4 regions of the Streptomyces enissocaesilis genome follow, and region 1 is predicted to be linked to each of the others. Evidence: riboswitches for the same ligand, from Rfam matches in the RefSeq annotation. Region 1 holds a riboswitch; each other region holds the start of a gene.
What was found. A riboswitch is a leader RNA that binds a small molecule or an ion and turns the genes downstream of it on or off. The one in region 1 is predicted to bind cyclic di-AMP.

Region 1 (2,194 bases):
GTCCTCGTCGGTGGGGTCGAGGGGGTTGAGGTCGATGCCGGCGCGCCAGGCGATGTCGGGCAGCGCGGTGGGCAGAGGCGCGGGGCCCTCCGTACGGCAGTCGAAGGTGGCGGGGGAGGAGCCCAGGACGGCGCCGCCGTCGTAGCGGTAGGCGTAGCGGTCGGGGTGGAGGCACAGGCCGGCGGAGGCGCCGACCTCGATGAGGGCGAGGGGCTGCGGGAGCGCGGCGAGGAGGGGCAGCAGGGTGGCGCAGCGGGCGGGCTCGTTGGTCTGGGTGAAGCGGGTCAGCACGACGGCGCGTACGGCGTCCCAGTGGGCCAGGGTCCAGGCGCGGAAGGGAGTCCACCGCTCGTGGGGGCCGCCGAGGAAGCGGACGGCGGCGAGGAGGAGGTTGGGCTGCTGCTTGTTGCCGGGCGGCAGGGCGGCGATGAGGGCGCAGAGCTCCTCGTCCTCGCTGATGCGGGCGGTGAGTTCGGCGTAGGCGGGGGAGACGCCGCGGGCCTGCTGCTCGGAGAACTCGCGGTAGCGGTCGGTCACGGAGCGCGTGCTGTTGACAACCATGGTGGTGAAGCCAACCCCGCGACACCGTGTAGTCGCAAGACGCCCCTGCGCATAACAATTGACGAACCGTCACTACGGAGAGGTTTCGGAGTGTGGATCGGGGGAACAGCAACTCGCCCCACTGTGACCACTTGTGTAGCGATTGGTCCGCGCCAATATCGTTAACGATCAACTGGAACGGCTTGGAAAGCGGACCCGGTGTCTATTAACGTTCGATAACGCGGCACGGTCGTCCCAGTCGTCACAAGAGACGACACCGTGCGCACGCGCCGAATTCCGCAAGGGAACCGGGGAACCACGTTCCTTGGGGTGAATCGGACTCCTTCGTACCTACGAGGAGGCCCGTAGGAGACCTTCCTGCTCCGAACCCGTCAGCTAACCCGGTAGGCGAGAAGGAAGGAAAGGAGCACGCCTCCGTGGCGTCCAACAGGCCTGCCCCCGAAGCACCCCTGCCCTCTTACGGGTACGAGGTACCGAACGTTCCGAACGCCGCCGGGATTCCCGGTGGCGCCGAGGGAACCTGGGGAGAGTGGAATCCCACCGAGAAGTCCATCCGGCCCGTACGCGGCCGTCATCGCGTCGCCAAGCAGCGCGGCGGGATCGGCCGCAGCTCCACCGTTCTCGGCGTCGGCGTCATCGCCGCGGTCGGCGCGGGCGGCATAGCCACCGCGCAGGACAAGCCGGCCGTCTCGATCTCCCTTCCCGACGCGATAGCGGACTCGCTGCCCGACGCCAAGTCCCTTCCCGGTATCGGCTCCCTGGTGTCCGACGACTCGGGCTCAGGCGTTCAGGCGGGTACGGGCACAGCGGGCGAAACGATTCTGGCCGCCGCCCCGCTCACCACCGCGGGCATCACCACCGCCGACGCGCAGCAGGGCACCACCGACGCGGGCGAGGCGCTGCGCGCCCGCATCCTCCAGCAGGCCGAGCAGCAGCAGGACGCCGCCGACGCCGAGGCGAAGGTGGCCGCCGAGGCGAAGGCCGCCGAGCAGGCCGCGGCCGAGGCGGCCGAGCAGCAGAGCGCGGCGGAGGCCAAGGCCGAGGAGGAGAAGCGGAAGGCCGAGGAGGAGAAGCGGCAGGCGGAGGAAGAGGCCGCGCGCAAGGCCGAGCAGGAGCGGCTCGCCAAGCTGGCCGCCAGCTACTCGCTGCCGCTCTCGTCGTACACGCTCACCTCCACCTACGGCCAGTCCGGTTCGATGTGGTCCTCCGGCCAGCACACCGGCCTGGATTTCGCCGCCCCGAAGGGCACGCCGCTCAAGGCCGTGCACGGCGGCACCATCACGTCGGCGGGCTGGTCGGGTGCGTACGGCTACCGCATCGTCCTGGAGCTCCCGGACGGCACGGAGATCTGGTACTGCCACCTCTCCTCGATGACCGTCACCTCCGGAGAGGTCGGGGCGGGCGACGTCATCGGCCGCGTGGGCGCCACCGGCAATGTGACGGGAGACCACCTGCACCTCGAAGTGCGCACGCCCGGCGGCTCCGCCATCGACCCGGCCGCGTGGCTGCGGGACAAGGGCCTCACGGTCTGACGGCCGGTGGCCCGGCTGGCCTGACACGGCTCGGACGGCCTGACGGCCTGACGACCCGGCGGTCCGACGGCCCGGTGGCCCGACGGTGTTTCCCGCGGTTC
Region 2 (2,194 bases), on a different contig from region 1:
CGTATGTTCCGCGTCCCGCCGCCGCAGTGCGCCTGTCGCTTGCCGCCGGGCCGCTGCGGTTGCCCGCCCCGGCCCGGCGGGAACCTGACCGGCCGCGACCCGGACGGAGGACGCCGTCGGCCCCGCCCCGTCGCCTGAACGGCGGGGGAGCGGGGCCGACGACGCGGGCCTCCTAGTAGGGGCCGTTCACATTGTCGATCGAGCCGTACCTGTCGGCGGCGTAGTTGCACGCGGCGGTGATATTGGCGACAGGGTCGTAACTGTCCAGCGACGTACCGGGCACGTGATAGGCCTGGAACGTCGGCTGGATCACCTGGAGAAGACCCTTGGAGGGTGTTCCGGCGGCGGCGTTGGAGTCCCAGTTGTTGATGGCCATCGGGTTGCCCGAGGACTCGCGCATGATGTTCCGGTGAATTCCGTCATACGTACCGGGAATACCGTGCTTGGCCATGATGGCCAGCGATTCCTTGATCCAGCCGTCGAGGTCGTTGGAATAGGACGCGGATTCCACGGCGGGGGCGTCGCTTTCGGCGGCCGGCGCGGTCTTCCGCTCGGAACGGTCGGCCCGGTCGGAGGAGGACGCCGGCCTCTCGGCCTCGGCCTCGGTCCCCCTGGCGATGGTCAGCTCCAGGCCCGGACGGATCAGCGAGGGGTTGTCGCCGACGGCCTCCCGGTTGTCCTGGTACAGCTTCTCCCAGCCACCGGCCACGGAGTGGTCACCGGCGATCTTGGAGAGCGAGTCGCCGGACATCACGGCATAGATGACGGAGTCGGCCTTCTCGACGGCGACGGCCTGCGGCGCCGCGCCGGCAGAAGTCGCGCCGAGGAGCGGGAGGACGAGTGCGGCGCCTCCCGTACCCGCGGCGATGAAGCCCCGAGTGAGTGAGGCGTACTTGGAACGGCGGTGCTTACCCTTTGCGGGCATGGTGAATTCCTCTCCGTCGCCTGCGAGGTGAGCTGTCGGGTTCGGGCTGGAGATGCCCGGCCGCATGTGAATGCGACTTCACCCCGAGCCGTTCCGGAATTCCGGAACGGCGGCTTACCTGGGTCCCCCGCTCCTGCCGTACGTGAGTGGGTGTGGTTTCCGGACGGCGGCAGGATTCGGCGGTCCACCCGGATTGACGGTGACCGTAAGCGAGAGTGGCCGGGCGGAACAAGCCCTGAAATTGCTCCGCATGATCCATATCGCGGTTCCGGACGGAGAAAAATCCGTCACTCGCCTTGAGCGAGGACTCAACTTTCTTTCTGGGGGCCGGAACTGTGCCCAGTACCGCTTCAGCCATGCCGTTGCGGGCCGTGACTCATATCACTTGGGGTGCTCCGCCGGGCAGGGGCGGGCGCCCAACCGCCTCGACCGGCAGGCTATATGCCATGCGATAAGGCGATTTAGACCTATATGACATTGGGTGGATTCGCGGCTCTCTCCGGCCGCCTTCACCCGTTACGGCCCTCCCACGCATCCGCGAAATGCAGGGGCAGCGGACCGGAGGGCACCGCCACCGGGTGTGTCGTCGACCGGTGTTCCCTGGCCGGTGGCAGCAGGACGGGCTTCGACGCGTCTGCGGGGAGGCGCGTCGGTTTGCGCCCCTGCCGGGTGCCCGGCAGGAAGAGGGAGCGGCCCGCCCCCGCCCGGTCCGCGCGCAACACCAGCCCCGACCCGCCCAGTTCGGCCGCCGCAGCTTTGAAGCGGACCGGCTTCCAATGGAGCGCCGCGGCGTCCTCGTCCAGTCCGCAGACCGCGGCGCACTCCTCCACCGGATGCGGCACCGAGCGCGCGGGGCGCTGCTCCCAGCCCGGGGCCCGGTCACCGTCGGCGGCCAGATGCTCCCCGAGTGCGGCGAAGCCGTCGCTCAGCAGCAGCCGCAGACCCGCCACGGCGGGCAGCCCGGAAGGGCTGGGCAGCCACTGGGAGGGGAGCGCGGAGTCGGGGCAGCCGTCCAGGGACTCCGGCAACGGATCGTCAGGCCCCTTGGGCGCGGCGGGATCCACGCGCAGATGACGGCACGGCGTACGTCGTGCCGCTCACCTCTGTGACCGCCGGGTGGGCGGTGAGCGCCCCGGTGGAAGGGGCTTCCCCCCCATAAGGGAGTTGCTCTGCGGCGAGAAGAGCGTGAGCGGGCCGGGCCCCGCTGTCGGTTCCTCACACAGCCGGGATATCGCCGCGCCGATCGCGCGGCGCGGCGGCTCGCCCACC
Region 3 (2,194 bases), on a different contig from region 1:
CGCGCGGCGACGTCCAGGCGTACCTCTGGGACCAGCTCCACGGGCTGCTGTCGAGCGCGCCCGTCGACTATGTGAAGTGGGACTTCAACCGTTGCTTCACCGACGCGGGCTGGCCGGGCGAACCGTACCCCCAGAAGCTGTGGACCGAGCACGTGCACGCCCTGTACGCGCTCCTCGACCGGCTGCGGGCCGCGCATCCGGACGTCGCCTTCGAGTCGTGCTCGGGCGGCGGCGGGCGGATCGACCTCGGGATCCTGTCCCGTACCGACCAGGTGTGGACGTCCGACAACACCGATCCGCTGGACCGGCTCGCCATCCAGCACGGCTTCAGCCAGCTGCATCCGGCGCGGGCGATGGCCGCCTGGGTCACCGACAGCCCCAATACGCAGCTCAACGGGCGGGTCAGCTCGCTGCGCTTCCGCTTCGTGAGCGCGATGGCGGGGGTGCTCGGCATCGGCGGCGACCTGGCCGGGTGGAGCGAGGACGAGATCGCCGAGGCGCGCGAGTGGGTGGACCTGTACAAGGAGATCCGGCCGGTCGTGCAGCACGGCGAGCTGTACCGGCTGCGGGCGCCCGAGGGCGGGCTCAGCGCGGTCCAGTACGTGCGCGGGGACGACACCGTCGTCCTCGCCTGGCTCCAGGCCCAGCACTACGGCGAGCAGCAGCCGCCGCTGCGCCTGCGCGGGCTCGACCCGGGCGCGGCGTACGCCTGCCTCGACACCTCGGCCGTGCACCGGGGTTCCGTACTGCTCCACCGGGGACTGCGCACCGCGCTGCGCGGTGATCTCGACGCCGCGGTCTTCCGGCTGAGGAGGGTCTGACCCCTCGCGGTCCGCAGCGAGGAAGATAAGCGGCACTTGGTGCGAAACGGGCTATTGTGGTGCAACTCCGCTTGGGGGAGCGGTAAATGGTGGGACTGCTGGTGAGCAGGATCATATTCGTGACAGTGCGTGGCGGAGTGCCGGGTGCGCATGCCAGTTCGCGGGCGGTGCGCAAAGATCCGTAATCCACGGAGGGTGACGGGAATTCCGTGGTGAATTCCCGTCAGGCAACGGCCGTGCGAATGGACTGGCTTGTACGGGGGAGCCCCGTCGGCTTACGGTCACCGCAATCCGGGTGGACCGCCGAATCCTGCCACCTCCCGGAATCCGCACTCACTCACTCACGCGTTGGCAGGAGCGGGGGACCCAGGTAAGTACGCCGGTGATCCGGACGCCCCATGCGTCCGGACCGGCTTGGGGTGAAGTCGCGCAGCAGCGCGGCCGGGCATCTCCAGCCCGAACCCGACAGCTCACCTCGTAGGCGCCGGAGAGGAATGTTCCATGCCCGCAAAGGGTAAGCACCGCCGCCCGAGGTCCAGCTCGATCACTCGCGGAATCGTCGCCGCGGGAGCGGGCGGAGCCGTACTCGCGCTTCCCCTGATCACCGCCACCGGTGCGAACGCCGCGGAGAAGGCCGCAGTGCCGGCCGCCGCGGCCGCCTCCGCGGTGACCGAGAAGGCGACGCCGCAGAAGAAGGCCGACGCCAAGGTCTACTCCGTGGTCTCCGGCGACTACCTGTCGAAGATCGCCGAAGAGCAGAACGTGCGCGGTGGCTGGCAGGAGCTGTACGAGGACAACCGCGAGGTCGTCGGCGGCAACCCCTCGCTGATCCTGCCGGGCATGAAGCTGACGATCGGCGCCAAGGCGTCGGCGCCCGCGCAGCAGGCCCCGGCGAAGCAGGCGAAGCCGGCGGCCGAGGCGCCCGCCGCGCCCAAGGCCGCCCCCCGGGCCGAGGCCGAGGCCGCCGCCCCCAAGGCTGCTCCCAAGGCCGAGGCCGCGGAGTCCACTTCCGTGAACTCCGCCTCCGCCGCGCAGAGCACCGGCTCCGGCTTCACCGCCCCGGTCTCCGCGGGCGTCACCACCCCGTACCGCGCCGCCGGCGGCAGCTGGTCCAGCGGTTACCACACGGGCGTCGACTTCGCCGCGGCCAGCGGTACCCCGGTCAAGGCCGTCGGTGCCGGCACCGTCGTCTCCGCGGGCTGGAGCGGCTCGTACGGCAACGAGGTCGTCATCAAGCACGACGACGGCCGGTACTCGCAGTACGCCCACCTTTCCTCGCTGTCCGTCTCCTCCGGCCAGAGCGTCGGCGGCGGCACGCAGATAGGCCTCTCCGGTTCCACGGGCAACTCGACCGGCCCGCACCTGCACTTCGA
Region 4 (2,194 bases), on a different contig from region 1:
TGCGCGCCTTCGGCCAGGTGCTGCGCTCCGCTCCCGACGGATCGGGTGCGTCGATGCTGGCGATCAGCGGCTCGGTGGACACGGAGTCCACGGGCCCGGCGCTCGAAGACCTGTGGAAGGTGCTGCGCACCCTCGCGGCCGAGGGCCTCACCGACGCCGAGCGCGACGTCGCCGTGCAGAACCTGGTGGGTGTGGCACCGCTCAAGTACGAGACGGCGGCCGCCGTCGCCGGAACCCTCGCCGACCAGGTCGAGCAGCACCTGCCGGACGACTTCCAGGCCCAGCTGTACGCCCGCCTCGTCGAGACGGGCACGGTGGAGGCCACCGCGGCGGTCGTCAGCGCCTTCCCCGAGGACCGTCTGGTCACGGTCCTCGTCGGGGACGCCTCGCAGATCGAGGAGCCCGTCAGGGCGCTCGGCATCGGTGACGTGACGGTGGTCGCCGGCTGACGGTCCGTCCGTTCGAGGCGAGCCGATCGCGCAACTCCCTCACCACGGGAGGCAGAGGGACCCCGGTGGCCGACAGGCCGCCGGGGTCCTTGGCGTATGTCCGTTTTGTTATGGAGGTTGCCTTTCTGGCCTGTGGGGTGCGTTACAAAGCGCGGAGACTTTTTGGTGATTGAAAGATGTCCCGCTTAGCGTCGGTCCGGCTGTCCGTCAGCAGTGAGCCGCATCCGTGGCACCGGGCAGCCATCGCCGAGTCCCCGTCAGGCGCGAGCCTGGGGAGCCGGGGACCCACCCTCCTGCCGCCTTCGCGGCTGGAGGAGCCCAGTCCCTGGGGTGAATCGGACGTCCTTCCGTACGTACGGAAGGGGTCCGTAGGAGACCTTCCTGCTCCGAACCCGTCAGCTAACCCGGTAGGCGAGAAGGAAGGAAAGGACCAGCCACTTCATGGCGTTCACCCGTGCCACCGGGAAGCACCGTCGTCCGAGCCGTCCGGGCCGTCTGACGCGCAGGAGCGCGAGCCTGGCGGGCGTTGCCACCCTCGCGACGACCGGCGCCGTCGGGAGCCTGGCCTCTCCGGCCCTCGCCGCCGGTACCAGCGCCGACGCGGCCCACTCCGTCGAGGCGACCGGCCTGACCCAGGCCCTCGTCGTCGGCGACTCCCTCGCCGACCAGGTCGCCGCCCAGGCCGAGGCGCAGCGGCACGCCGCCGACCGGGCGGAGGCCGAGCGCAGGGCCGAGGCGGCGCGCAAGGCGGAGGCCAGGCGCAAGGCGGAGGCCAGGGCCGAGAAGGAGCGCGAGGAGCGGGCGGAGCGCGAGGCCGAGGAGCGCGCCGCCCGTGCGGCGGAACGCGAGCGCCTCACCGCCTACACCCTTCCGGTCGCCGGTTCCGTCGTGACCACCGGCTACCGGAGCGGCGGCTCGCTCTGGTCCTCCGGCAGCCACTCCGGCGTCGACTTCCGGGCCGCGTCCGGCAGTTCCGTCGTGGCCGTCGGGGCGGGCACCGTCGTCGAGGCCGGCTGGGGCGGGGCGTACGGCAACAGCATCGTCATCAGGATGAACGACGGCACGTACACGCAGTACGGCCACCTGTCGTCCATCGGCGTCTCCGTCGGCCAGGCCGTCACCCCGGGCCTCCAGATAGGTCTCTCGGGTTCGACCGGAAACTCGACGGGCCCGCACCTGCACTTCGAGGCCCGTACGTCTTCCGAGTACGGCTCCGACATGGACCCGGTCGCGTACCTGCGCGCGCACGGTGTGAACGTCTGACGCACCCCGGTTTTCCCGAAGGCCCCGGCTTCCCGCCGGGGCCTTCGGCGTTGGCCAAAAGATATCCATGAATTCCTGCCGCCCGTCGGAAATTGCGCGCCGCTGCAATAGAGTCGCCGAACAGGCGTCATTCGACCGCGTTTCGCGAGGATCAAGGCGGAGGTCCGCTCATGCGCATTCCCGCGCAATCGGTATGCACGGCGATCCGTGACGACATCGTCTCCGGCGTCTTCGAGCGGGGCAGTCGGCTCACCGAAGAGCTGCTGGCGCGCCGTTACGGCGTCTCGCGCGTCCCGGTGCGCGAGGCCCTGCGCACGCTGGAGTCCGAGGGGTTCGTCACCACCCGCCGGCACGCGGGCGCCTGCGTGGCCGAACCCACCGCGCAGGAGGCCGCCGACCTCCTGGAGGTCAGAACGCTGCTGGAGCCGCTGGGGGCGGCCCGCGCCGCCCAGCGGCGCACCGAGGCGCACCTCAAGGTGTTG

Region 2: linked by a shared signal. The riboswitch ahead of ABD374_RS04150 (transglycosylase SLT domain-containing protein) and the one ahead of ABD374_RS28525 (M23 family metallopeptidase) in region 1 are both predicted to bind cyclic di-AMP.
Region 3: linked by a shared signal. The riboswitch ahead of ABD374_RS29605 (M23 family metallopeptidase) and the one ahead of ABD374_RS28525 (M23 family metallopeptidase) in region 1 are both predicted to bind cyclic di-AMP.
Region 4: linked by a shared signal. The riboswitch ahead of ABD374_RS03575 (M23 family metallopeptidase) and the one ahead of ABD374_RS28525 (M23 family metallopeptidase) in region 1 are both predicted to bind cyclic di-AMP.

Annotation. Positions count from the first base shown of each region.
Region 1 covers NZ_BAAAUD010000054.1:46,127-48,320, forward strand. The annotation lists gene ABD374_RS28520 (DUF2332 domain-containing protein) at 1-561, opposite strand, end outside; cyclic di-AMP (ydaO/yuaA leader) riboswitch at 819-966, shown strand; gene ABD374_RS28525 (M23 family metallopeptidase) at 978-2,093, shown strand.
Region 2 covers NZ_BAAAUD010000011.1:29,050-31,243, forward strand. The annotation lists gene ABD374_RS04150 (transglycosylase SLT domain-containing protein) at 173-925, opposite strand; cyclic di-AMP (ydaO/yuaA leader) riboswitch at 928-1,088, opposite strand; gene ABD374_RS04155 (hypothetical protein) at 1,435-1,989, opposite strand.
Region 3 covers NZ_BAAAUD010000057.1:20,036-22,229, forward strand. The annotation lists gene ABD374_RS29600 (alpha-galactosidase) at 1-821, shown strand, start outside; cyclic di-AMP (ydaO/yuaA leader) riboswitch at 1,146-1,320, shown strand; gene ABD374_RS29605 (M23 family metallopeptidase) at 1,323-2,194, shown strand, end outside.
Region 4 covers NZ_BAAAUD010000010.1:55,479-57,672, reverse strand. The annotation lists gene ABD374_RS03580 (M16 family metallopeptidase) at 1-449, shown strand, start outside; cyclic di-AMP (ydaO/yuaA leader) riboswitch at 684-877, shown strand; gene ABD374_RS03575 (M23 family metallopeptidase) at 891-1,712, shown strand; gene ABD374_RS03570 (GntR family transcriptional regulator) at 1,883-2,194, shown strand, end outside.